DNA from 2 places in the Chitinimonas sp. JJ19 genome. Region 1 is predicted to be linked to the other one. Evidence: predicted binding sites of a transcription regulator. Region 1 holds the regulator's gene; the other holds the start of a gene.
The links. Region 1 encodes FliA, which starts transcription of late flagellar genes. Its sites were predicted from a motif close to GCTAAAGNTNNNNNNNNNNCNGCCGATAAT; they were not measured.
Positions count from the first base shown of each region.

Region 1 (4,210 bases):
GGGCGATGACGGATGCCTGTACGGCATCCAGGGCTGCGCCACCCGCGTGCAGGATGCTCAGGCCACTATCAAGCGCGGCGCTGAGGCCGGCTATCAGCTCGGCTTCCAGTTCAGGTGTCAGGTCGGCGGCGCGTATGGTGCCGGCGCCGCCGTGTAGGGCGAGGGCTATGGGCATGGCAGGGGCGGTTATTCCAGAAAGCGCTTCTGCCAGCCTTGGTAGAGCCGGTAGGCATGGTCCTTCATGCTCTCTGGGGTGTCGAAATTGCGGGGGTCTATGGGTTCAAATACATGGTAGTCGGCCCGGGGATTGGGCGACGTGGCGATTTGCCAGAGTTTCGACAAAAGGTGCTGGTCGGCCCATTCGAAGGCCTCCTGGGCTTGGTAGTGCAGAAACACCGGTACGATGGGTGTGCCGCTCTCAAAGCTGGCGATAAAGGCGCCGCTGAAAAAGCGCCCACCCAGGCGCCGGCCCTTGCAGCCACCTTCGGGATAGAGCGCCAGGCAACTACCGCTGCGGGCGGCATCAATCAGCGCTTGGGTAGCAGCTTTGCGCGAATCGGACGATTCCCGTTTGACAAACAAGGTGCCTGCGCCAACGGCAACTCTGCCCACTATCCACCAATCGGCCACCTCAGCCTTGGCCAAGGAGCGGACAGGAAACAGGGCCGGGATGCCGATATCCTCAAAGGCGGAAGGGTGATTGGCAATCAGCACATAGTGCTGGGGCAGTTGACCACGGTAATGCTGGTGTAAACGCAGCTCTACCCCCAGGGCGCGGACAAAGGCGCGGCACCAGGCATGGAAGAACGGTGGATAGATGCGCCGGATAAGACCGTGCGGCAGTTGTGCCAGCAACAGCAGCACGGGGGTATAGAAGACGAAATCCAATATGGCCAGTACGCGCCAGAGCAGGCGCAACAGGGCGATCATGACGCAGCCAGCCGTGTGGCCAGCCAGCCTGGGCCTGGACCAGGTGTGCAACTGGCAGGCCTAGGCGCGCTCGCCAAGCGGGCGAGCTGGGCCTTACGGCGGGGCGGGAGGCAGGGCCGCCGCACGGCTTAGACCAGGAAGCCGCGCAGCTTGCTCTCGATAATGCGCGGGTTCTCGCCATGGGCGATGGCAACCAGGCCTTCGGTGACCAGTTCGCGCCGCTTGACCTCGCTGGCGATCACCTGCTTGAGCTTATTGCCTATGGGCAGGAAGAACAGGTTGGCCGAACCCACGCCGTATATGGTGGCGACAAAGGCAACCGCGATGCCTGAACCCAGCTTGGCGGGGTCGGTCAGGTTCTCCATGACATGGATCAGGCCCATGACGGCGCCCAGAATGCCTATGGTGGGTGCATAGCCGCCGGCCGATTCCCAGATCTTGGCAGCAGCGCGGTGTTTTTCTTCGTAGGCAGTGATTTCCAGTTCCATGGTATGCCGTATGGCCTCGGGCTCCGCACCGTCGACCAGCATTTGCAAGGCACGCTTGATAAAGGGATCCTTCTCGTTCATCAAGGGGGTCTCAAGTGCCAGCAGGCCGCCTCGGCGGGCGGTGTTGCTCCAGGACACCATGGACTTGACCCAGGGTTCCAGTTCTACCAAGGGTGGTGCCACGACCCAGCGCAGCATCTTGACACCACCGATAAAGCTGGCGGCGTTGCTTTGCAGCAGTACCGCACCCATGGTGCCACCCATGACGATCAACAGGGCGGTGACCTGCAGCAGCGAAGAAATCTGGCCGCCCTCCAGCACCTGTCCGCCAACGATGGCCGCAATGCCGAGGAGGATACCGATTATGCTCAGTCTATCCATGTGTACGGGTAATCTCTGTGTGATCTGGTTTGCTGCCGTTTATAGCAGATTGCGCCTTGCTTGGTGACGCCATGCTTACTTCTGTGTCCAATCGCGCAGCTTGACACGCAAACGGGCGACGGCCTGGCTGTGCAACTGGCAGACGCGTGATTCGGAGACATTCAGTACGGCGCCGATTTCCTTGAGGTTCAGCTCCTGCTCATAGTAGAGGGCCATGACCATTTTCTCCCGCTCTGGCAGGCTGGCTATGCCATCGATCAGCACCTGCCGGAAGGCGTTGTCATCTATCTCATTCAGCGGGTCGGACTTGTGGTCTGCCGCCATGGCGTCCAGCGCACTGCGGCTGTCGTCTTCGCTGTCGTGGTCGTCGTAATAGATCAGCTGGTGGCCCCGGCAATCGGCCAGCAGTTCCTGGTAGTCTGCCAGGGGCAGGTTCATGGCATCTGCCACTTCAGACTCATTGGCGGCACGCCCAAGCTTGTGCTCCAGCTTGACCAGCGCGGCCTCGATATCGCGCATGGAGCGGCGCAGCTGCCTTGGCAGCCAGTCGGCCTCGCGCAGTTCGTCCAGCATGGCGCCACGTATGCGCTGGGTGGCATAGGTCTCGAACAACACCCCTGCGGTTGGGTCGAAGTTACGGGCAGCATCCATCAGGCCGATCAGTCCGGCCTGTATCAGGTCATCCACTTCCACGCTGGCTGGCAGCCTGGCAACCAGGTGGTAGGCCAGTTTTTTGACCAGCGGGGCAAAGTTGTTGACGCGCTCTTCCACCGGATCGGTGGCGTGTTTCTGATATGCACCTATGGCGCGGGACGTGGGCATGCTCGACATCAGGTGGGAGGGTATGGCTTCTTTATGCGCCACGCTGGCCGGTTTGCCAATGTGGCAATCCAAGATTAACAGCTGACGTGCGCTTTGTTGAATTATATGGAGCAGCCGGCTGGCACCTCATGGGCTCCAGGCCCAGCGCCGGCTTTGCTGGCGCGGGTGCCTTTGGAACGAAACTTACGACAAGCCTGGGAGGCTGGCAACCGGCTTGGCGTGCGCGGTGTGGCGGTCCATGTGCAAGTCATTGAGGTGCTTGATGATGGCGGTGTGCGCTGGTGGCACGGCCTATCTACCAATCCGGCCGTGGCAACATGGTTTTGCGGGGTGTGCTAGCGCAGGCTGCTCAGACGGCGGCTGACATCCAGTGCGCGGTAGAGCAGGTTCTCCCTATCGGCACTGCCCGGTTTGCGGGGCCAGCGCCGCATGGCGGCGGCTAGCTGGGCGAAGGCGATGCTGGCTTCGCTTTGCGGGAAGGCATGGGCTACCGGTTGGCCCAGCTTGTCGGCACGAGCCAGTTGTTCGTCCTCGGGGACAAAGCCGACCAGCTTCATCTTGACATCCAGATAGCGGCCAGCGACTTCCTTGACCCGCTTGAACAGGGCCATGGCGGTGTCCAGCGTACGTACCCGGTTGGCCAGCAGGCGGAAATCACGGCGCCCATACTCGGTATGCAAGCGCTTGATGGCGGCATAGGCCGCCGTGATCGACTCACCCGAGGGGGTGATGACGACGATGACCTCGTCCGCCGACAAGGCCAGGCCAGGCGCGTTGTCGTCGGCAACCGGGCGGGCATCTACCAGCACCCAGTCTATGCGGGCGACCAGGGAGTCGTATTCGTCGGCCAATTGATTGGCGCGGCCGGGGGGCAGGTGGCCTGCCAGGGGGGCGGACAGCTTGATGGGCATCAGCTCGAAACCGGGAGCGGAAAGCAGCAGTTCATCCAGCCGGACTTCGCGCCCGGCGGCATGCTCGAAGGCATAGCGCTGGCGCAGTTGCAGGCGGTTGATGGCATTGTGCCGGCTATCGTCCTCGTCCAGCAGCAGGACGCGCATATCCTGTGCCGATATCGCGGCAGCCAGATTGAGCGCCAGCGTGGTTACACCCGTGCCGCTGCCACCGGTAAGGGCCACCGCCCGACCACCGGGCCCGCCTACCAGCTTGCGTAAGCTGGCTGCCTGGTCGGCTGCTACCGTGGTAACGATATTGTTGAGCCTATCCATGGCACATCAGGCGGCGGCTTCTCGCCAGGAAAAGTCCAGCGACGGTTGCTGCGCCCCCAGAAACAGCGGGTACTCCTCGTTCTTGAGCCGGTAAGCCGGGGCTTCGGGCGGCGTCTTGAAGACCCTGTCTACCAGATATAGGCCACTGGCCACGTGCAGGTCTTCAGGCACCCGTTGGCCATTGGTAATGTAGTAAAGCGGCAGCTTGTAACGCACGATGACATCCAGGCCGCTGCCTAGCGAAAAGGCCTCGTCGGTCTTGGTAAAGATGCAGCCGGACAGGCCTTCGCCATGGTAGCGCCGTACCACGTCGTCCAGGGTGGTGCCCTGGGCATTGGCGCTGAGCAGGAGCAAACGCTTTAC
Region 1 covers NZ_JBAMDD010000016.1:82,177-86,386, forward strand. Annotated here, with positions in the region: gene V7714_RS17365 (isoaspartyl peptidase/L-asparaginase family protein) at 1-175, opposite strand, end outside; gene V7714_RS17370 (lysophospholipid acyltransferase family protein) at 187-930, opposite strand; gene V7714_RS17375 (flagellar motor protein) at 1,059-1,799, opposite strand; gene V7714_RS17380 (RNA polymerase sigma factor FliA) at 1,875-2,621, opposite strand; gene V7714_RS17385 (MinD/ParA family ATP-binding protein) at 2,957-3,847, opposite strand; gene flhF (flagellar biosynthesis protein FlhF) at 3,854-4,210, opposite strand, start outside.

Region 2 (4,210 bases), on a different contig from region 1:
TTCCAGCGCCCGCGCCCAGGCAACGCTCTGTATGGTGAGCTGATAACCCGCTATGTGTGCGGCGGCTTCGATCAGCTCGATATGGGCTCCGGTGAGCTTGCCATCCACCACCATCTCATAAGGCGGGTAGTTGCCCTCGCCACGCACTACCAGCAACGGTTCTGCCGCGTATAGCGGGAGCGGCAGCAGGGCGAACAGGACTAGGCGGAAGTCTGGCATGAAAGGTCTCGTTTTACCGGGAGCGCTTTTCAGCATAGCCGCTGCACAGACAAGAATATAAAACGCTGGATGCGCGGGTGATGGTCCCGGCCGATGTAGGTTCGGGTGCCGCTTAGCGCCACGAACAAAACCCTTCAAGCGTTGTTGTGCGAGCTTGCCGTACCCACGTACTGTCTGCTGCTCGCGCCTGCGCATGCACGCCTAGCCAGAACCGCTACGCTGGGTTTTGTCAGCGGCTCTTAGGCGGGGCTGAAGAGTTTGAGGCCGACTATGCCGGCCACGATCATGGCGACACAGACCAGTCTAGCGATGGTGGCTGCTTCGCCAAACAGTACGATGCCCAGCAAGACGGTGCCGACGGCCCCGATGCCAGTCCAGACTGCGTAGGCCGTACCCAGGGGGAGTGTACGGACGGCAAGTCCCAGCAGGGCAATGCTGGCGACCATGGCGCCCAGGGTGGCCACGCTGGGCCAAAGACGGGTAAAGCCTTCGGTGTATTTGAGGCTTATGGCCCAGCCGATTTCCAGCAAGCCGGCGATGATAAGGAGTATCCAGGCCATGATGGCGGCTCCGTATGGATAAGGGGCCGTCCCCAGTTGGCTAGAGGCCGCCAGGGTCGTCCCTGGGGCTGCGATGAAGCGCGGATGCCATGTTGGCGAGTGCGAATATTATCGCAAGTGCATGAAAACGAATGGAATTATATTATGAGCAGTGGCGTCAGGCCTTGCCCAGCGAGCCGCCAGGCCGGGACAGCCGGGGCTGGCCATAGGCATCGTAAGACAGGGTGGAATCCTGGCTGCTTTGCAGCAGGGCCATCAACTGCTGGTTCTGCTGCTGGCGGGTATCAATCAGCTTGCCATTGGTCTGATTGAGCGCACTGGCGTGGCGGGCGGCTTGTATCAGCTGCAACCAGCATTCGGCCAGATGGGGCAGGTGCTCGGCTGGCAGGTAGGCTGCACGCACCAGCGGGTGGGGCGGATCGGGTGAGAGCTCGACGCCGTTGACCTGGAACAGGCGCTTGCGTTCCTTGGCCTGGCCTTCCAGTGCTTGGGCGTGACCGGCCTTTTGCTTGGCGATATCTTCGAGGTCGGCCAGGGTGTTGTGTATGAGTGCGTGCTGTTCGCGTTCAAGCAAGGCGACAAACTGCTGCAGCTCGCTCAACTCGGCTTGCATGGCACTCAACAGGGGCGATGTGGACATGGGCGGTTTCCGTGGCCGTTAAAAGCATTAGCGCCAGCCACCGGTTGCCCGTTGGCTGGCGCTAGCTAGTATGCCGTGTTGTGCTGCCTGCGTCAGTTCTTGCCCAGCAGTTCCTTGACGCTGGCCATCAGCTTGTCGGCAATGGCATCGGCGTGCACGGTGAAACGGCCCTCGGCAATGGCCTGGCGTATCTCGGCCACCTTGCTCTCGTCAATGACGGGCTGGGTGGCAAGGTTGGACTCCAGCGATGCCAGGCGTGCGCTGAAGGCGTTGATCTCAACGCTATCGCGGCCAGGCTCGGCGCCGGCGCTTTCTCCACTCTCGGCCTTGGTGCTGGTACGCGCTTCTGAGCGCGATAGCACGGAGCCTAGCGGCTTGCCCGAGTTGTCGATCTTCATGGTATTCCTCTCGTTGGCTACTTTGGCCAAGTCCTGTCTGTGGTTAATGCGCTTATCGGCAGGTCTTTGAGAAACTTTAGCGGGATTATGAACAAATTTTTCATAACATGGCGGCTAAGTGTTATTTCGGCTAGATTCCTAGCAATCTGAAGGCTTGGGAGCCGACGAATGCAAATAATTACCCCGCGCTTCGGTGCCATCGAAATCGATGAGGACACCTTGATCACCTTTCCACAGGGCCTACCTGGCTTTGAGGGCTGTAAACGCTTCAAGTTGCTGCATGAGGACGTGCCAGAGCCCAAGGTGATGTGGCTGCAGTGCCTGGATGATGCTGAGGTGGTGTTCAGCGTGATGGATGCCAGCCTGCTGGGGTTTCACTACCAGCTGACGCTGACGGACGAGGAGCGGACGCTGATACAACATGCAGGCAAATCGGCGCCGGCCGATGAGTTGGTGTTGCTCCTGACGCTGAGCCGTGACGGTGAGGTGGGTGAAATAAAAGCGAATACGCAGTCGCCCATCGTGCTCAATGTGGCCTCCAGGCTGGCTGTGCAGAAGAGTGGCGTACGCGCTGAGATCGTGTTTACTAACGAGTAGGTCGGGTTTTTCGGTGTTTTCGCGGACGTTCGCAACCGTTGTGGGTGATGGTGTTTGCCGGATGGTTGCTCGAATCCGTTGCATGTCAATCTTGCGGGGTTGCCGCGTTTCGCCATAATGGCGCGATTTCGCCGAACTTAGTCGGCCCTAGCGGAGCATGCTCGCCCAGCGCGACGTGAACAGACCCCAGGCATGAAAACCACTTTCCTCGATTTCGAACAGCCTATCGCCGAACTCGAAAGCAAGATCGAAGAGCTGCGCTTTGTGCAGGATGATTCTGCGGTGGACATCTCGGTTGAGATTGACCATCTGCAGAAGAAGAGCCAGGAGCTCACCAAGAATATCTACGCCAAGCTCTCGCCCTGGCAGATTTCTCAGGTGTCCCGCCATCCGCAGCGCCCCTATACGCTGGATTACCTCCGCGAAATCTTTACCGATTTTGAAGAGCTGCATGGTGATCGTGCCTATGCGGACGATGCCGCCATTGTTGGCGGCCTGGCACGGCTGAATGGTCAGTCGGTGATGGTGATTGGCCAGCAGAAGGGCCGCGACACCAAGGAAAAGATACTGCGCAACTTCGGTATGCCCCGGCCTGAGGGGTATCGCAAGGCCCTGCGCTTGATGCGCATGGCCGAGAAGTTTGGCCTGCCGGTGATTACCTTTGTCGACACCCCGGGTGCCTATCCGGGCATCGGCGCCGAGGAGCGCGGGCAGTCCGAGGCCATAGGCCGCAATCTGTTCGAAATGAGCAAGCTGCGCGTGCCGGTGATCGTCACGGTGATTGGCGAGGGGGGCTCGGGCGGTGCGCTGGCCATTGCCGTGGGTGATGTGGTGCAGATGCTGCAATACGCTACTTACTCGGTGATCTCGCCCGAAGGCTGTGCGTCCATTCTGTGGAAGAGTGCCGAGAAAGCCAGTGAGGCGGCCGAGACGCTGGGTATTACCGCCAACCGGCTCAAGACATTGGGCTTGATCGACAAGGTGGTGGCAGAGCCGCTGGGTGGTGCGCATCGCGACCCGCAGGCCATGATGCTGACCTTGCGCAAGGCGCTGCAGGATGCCTTGAAATCGCTGCAGGACAAGCCGGTAGACAAGTTGCTGGAGAACCGTTTCGAGCGGCTGATGAGCTATGGCAAATTCAAGGAAGTCGCCGCAGGCTGAGGCGGAGGCGCTCTACGAGCGTCTGCTGCAGCGTTATCTGTCGCTGCCGGCGGCGAAGCGGCCTGAGGGCATGCGTCTGGCGCTCGGTTATTCGGGCGGACTAGATTCTGCGGTGCTGCTGCACCTGCTGGCGCGCTTGCGTGATGATGCGCGCCTGCCGGCACCGCTGGCCCTGCAGGCGCTCCATGTGCACCATGGCATCAGCCCCAATGCCGACGCCTGGTTGCGGCATTGTGATCAGCGCTGTGCTGCGCTGGCAGTCGATTTTTCCCATATCCGTGTTGATCTGAACCAGGCTGTCGGTGACGGCTTGGAGGCGCGTGCGCGTGCTGCCCGTTATGCGGCCTATGCGGGCCTTGGTGTGGACATGGTGCTGCTGGCGCACCATCGCGATGATCAGGCAGAGACGGTGCTGTACCGTTTGGCGCGAGGGGCGGGTGTGCATGGGGCGGCGGGTATGCCGGCCATGCGGCCCCTGGGTGTGACCGGGCGTATCTGGCGGCCTCTGCTGGACGAGCCGCGTAGTGCGCTCCTGACCTATGCGCGCACCTTGGGCTTGGCCTGGGTGGAGGACGAGAGCAATGCGGTCAGTGATTACGATCGCAACTATCTGCGGCGGGAGGTGATGCCGGTAT
Region 2 covers NZ_JBAMDD010000004.1:106,683-110,892, reverse strand. Annotated here, with positions in the region: gene V7714_RS06515 (substrate-binding periplasmic protein) at 1-219, opposite strand, end outside; gene sugE (quaternary ammonium compound efflux SMR transporter SugE) at 459-779, opposite strand; gene V7714_RS06505 (flagella synthesis protein FlgN) at 937-1,419, opposite strand; gene flgM (flagellar biosynthesis anti-sigma factor FlgM) at 1,512-1,817, opposite strand; gene fliW (flagellar assembly protein FliW) at 1,986-2,414, shown strand; gene V7714_RS06490 (acetyl-CoA carboxylase carboxyltransferase subunit alpha) at 2,607-3,575, shown strand; gene tilS (tRNA lysidine(34) synthetase TilS) at 3,544-4,210, shown strand, end outside.
Region 2: a site for FliA is predicted at 1,869-1,898, ahead of flgM (flagellar biosynthesis anti-sigma factor FlgM). Genes of this name have one in related genera too.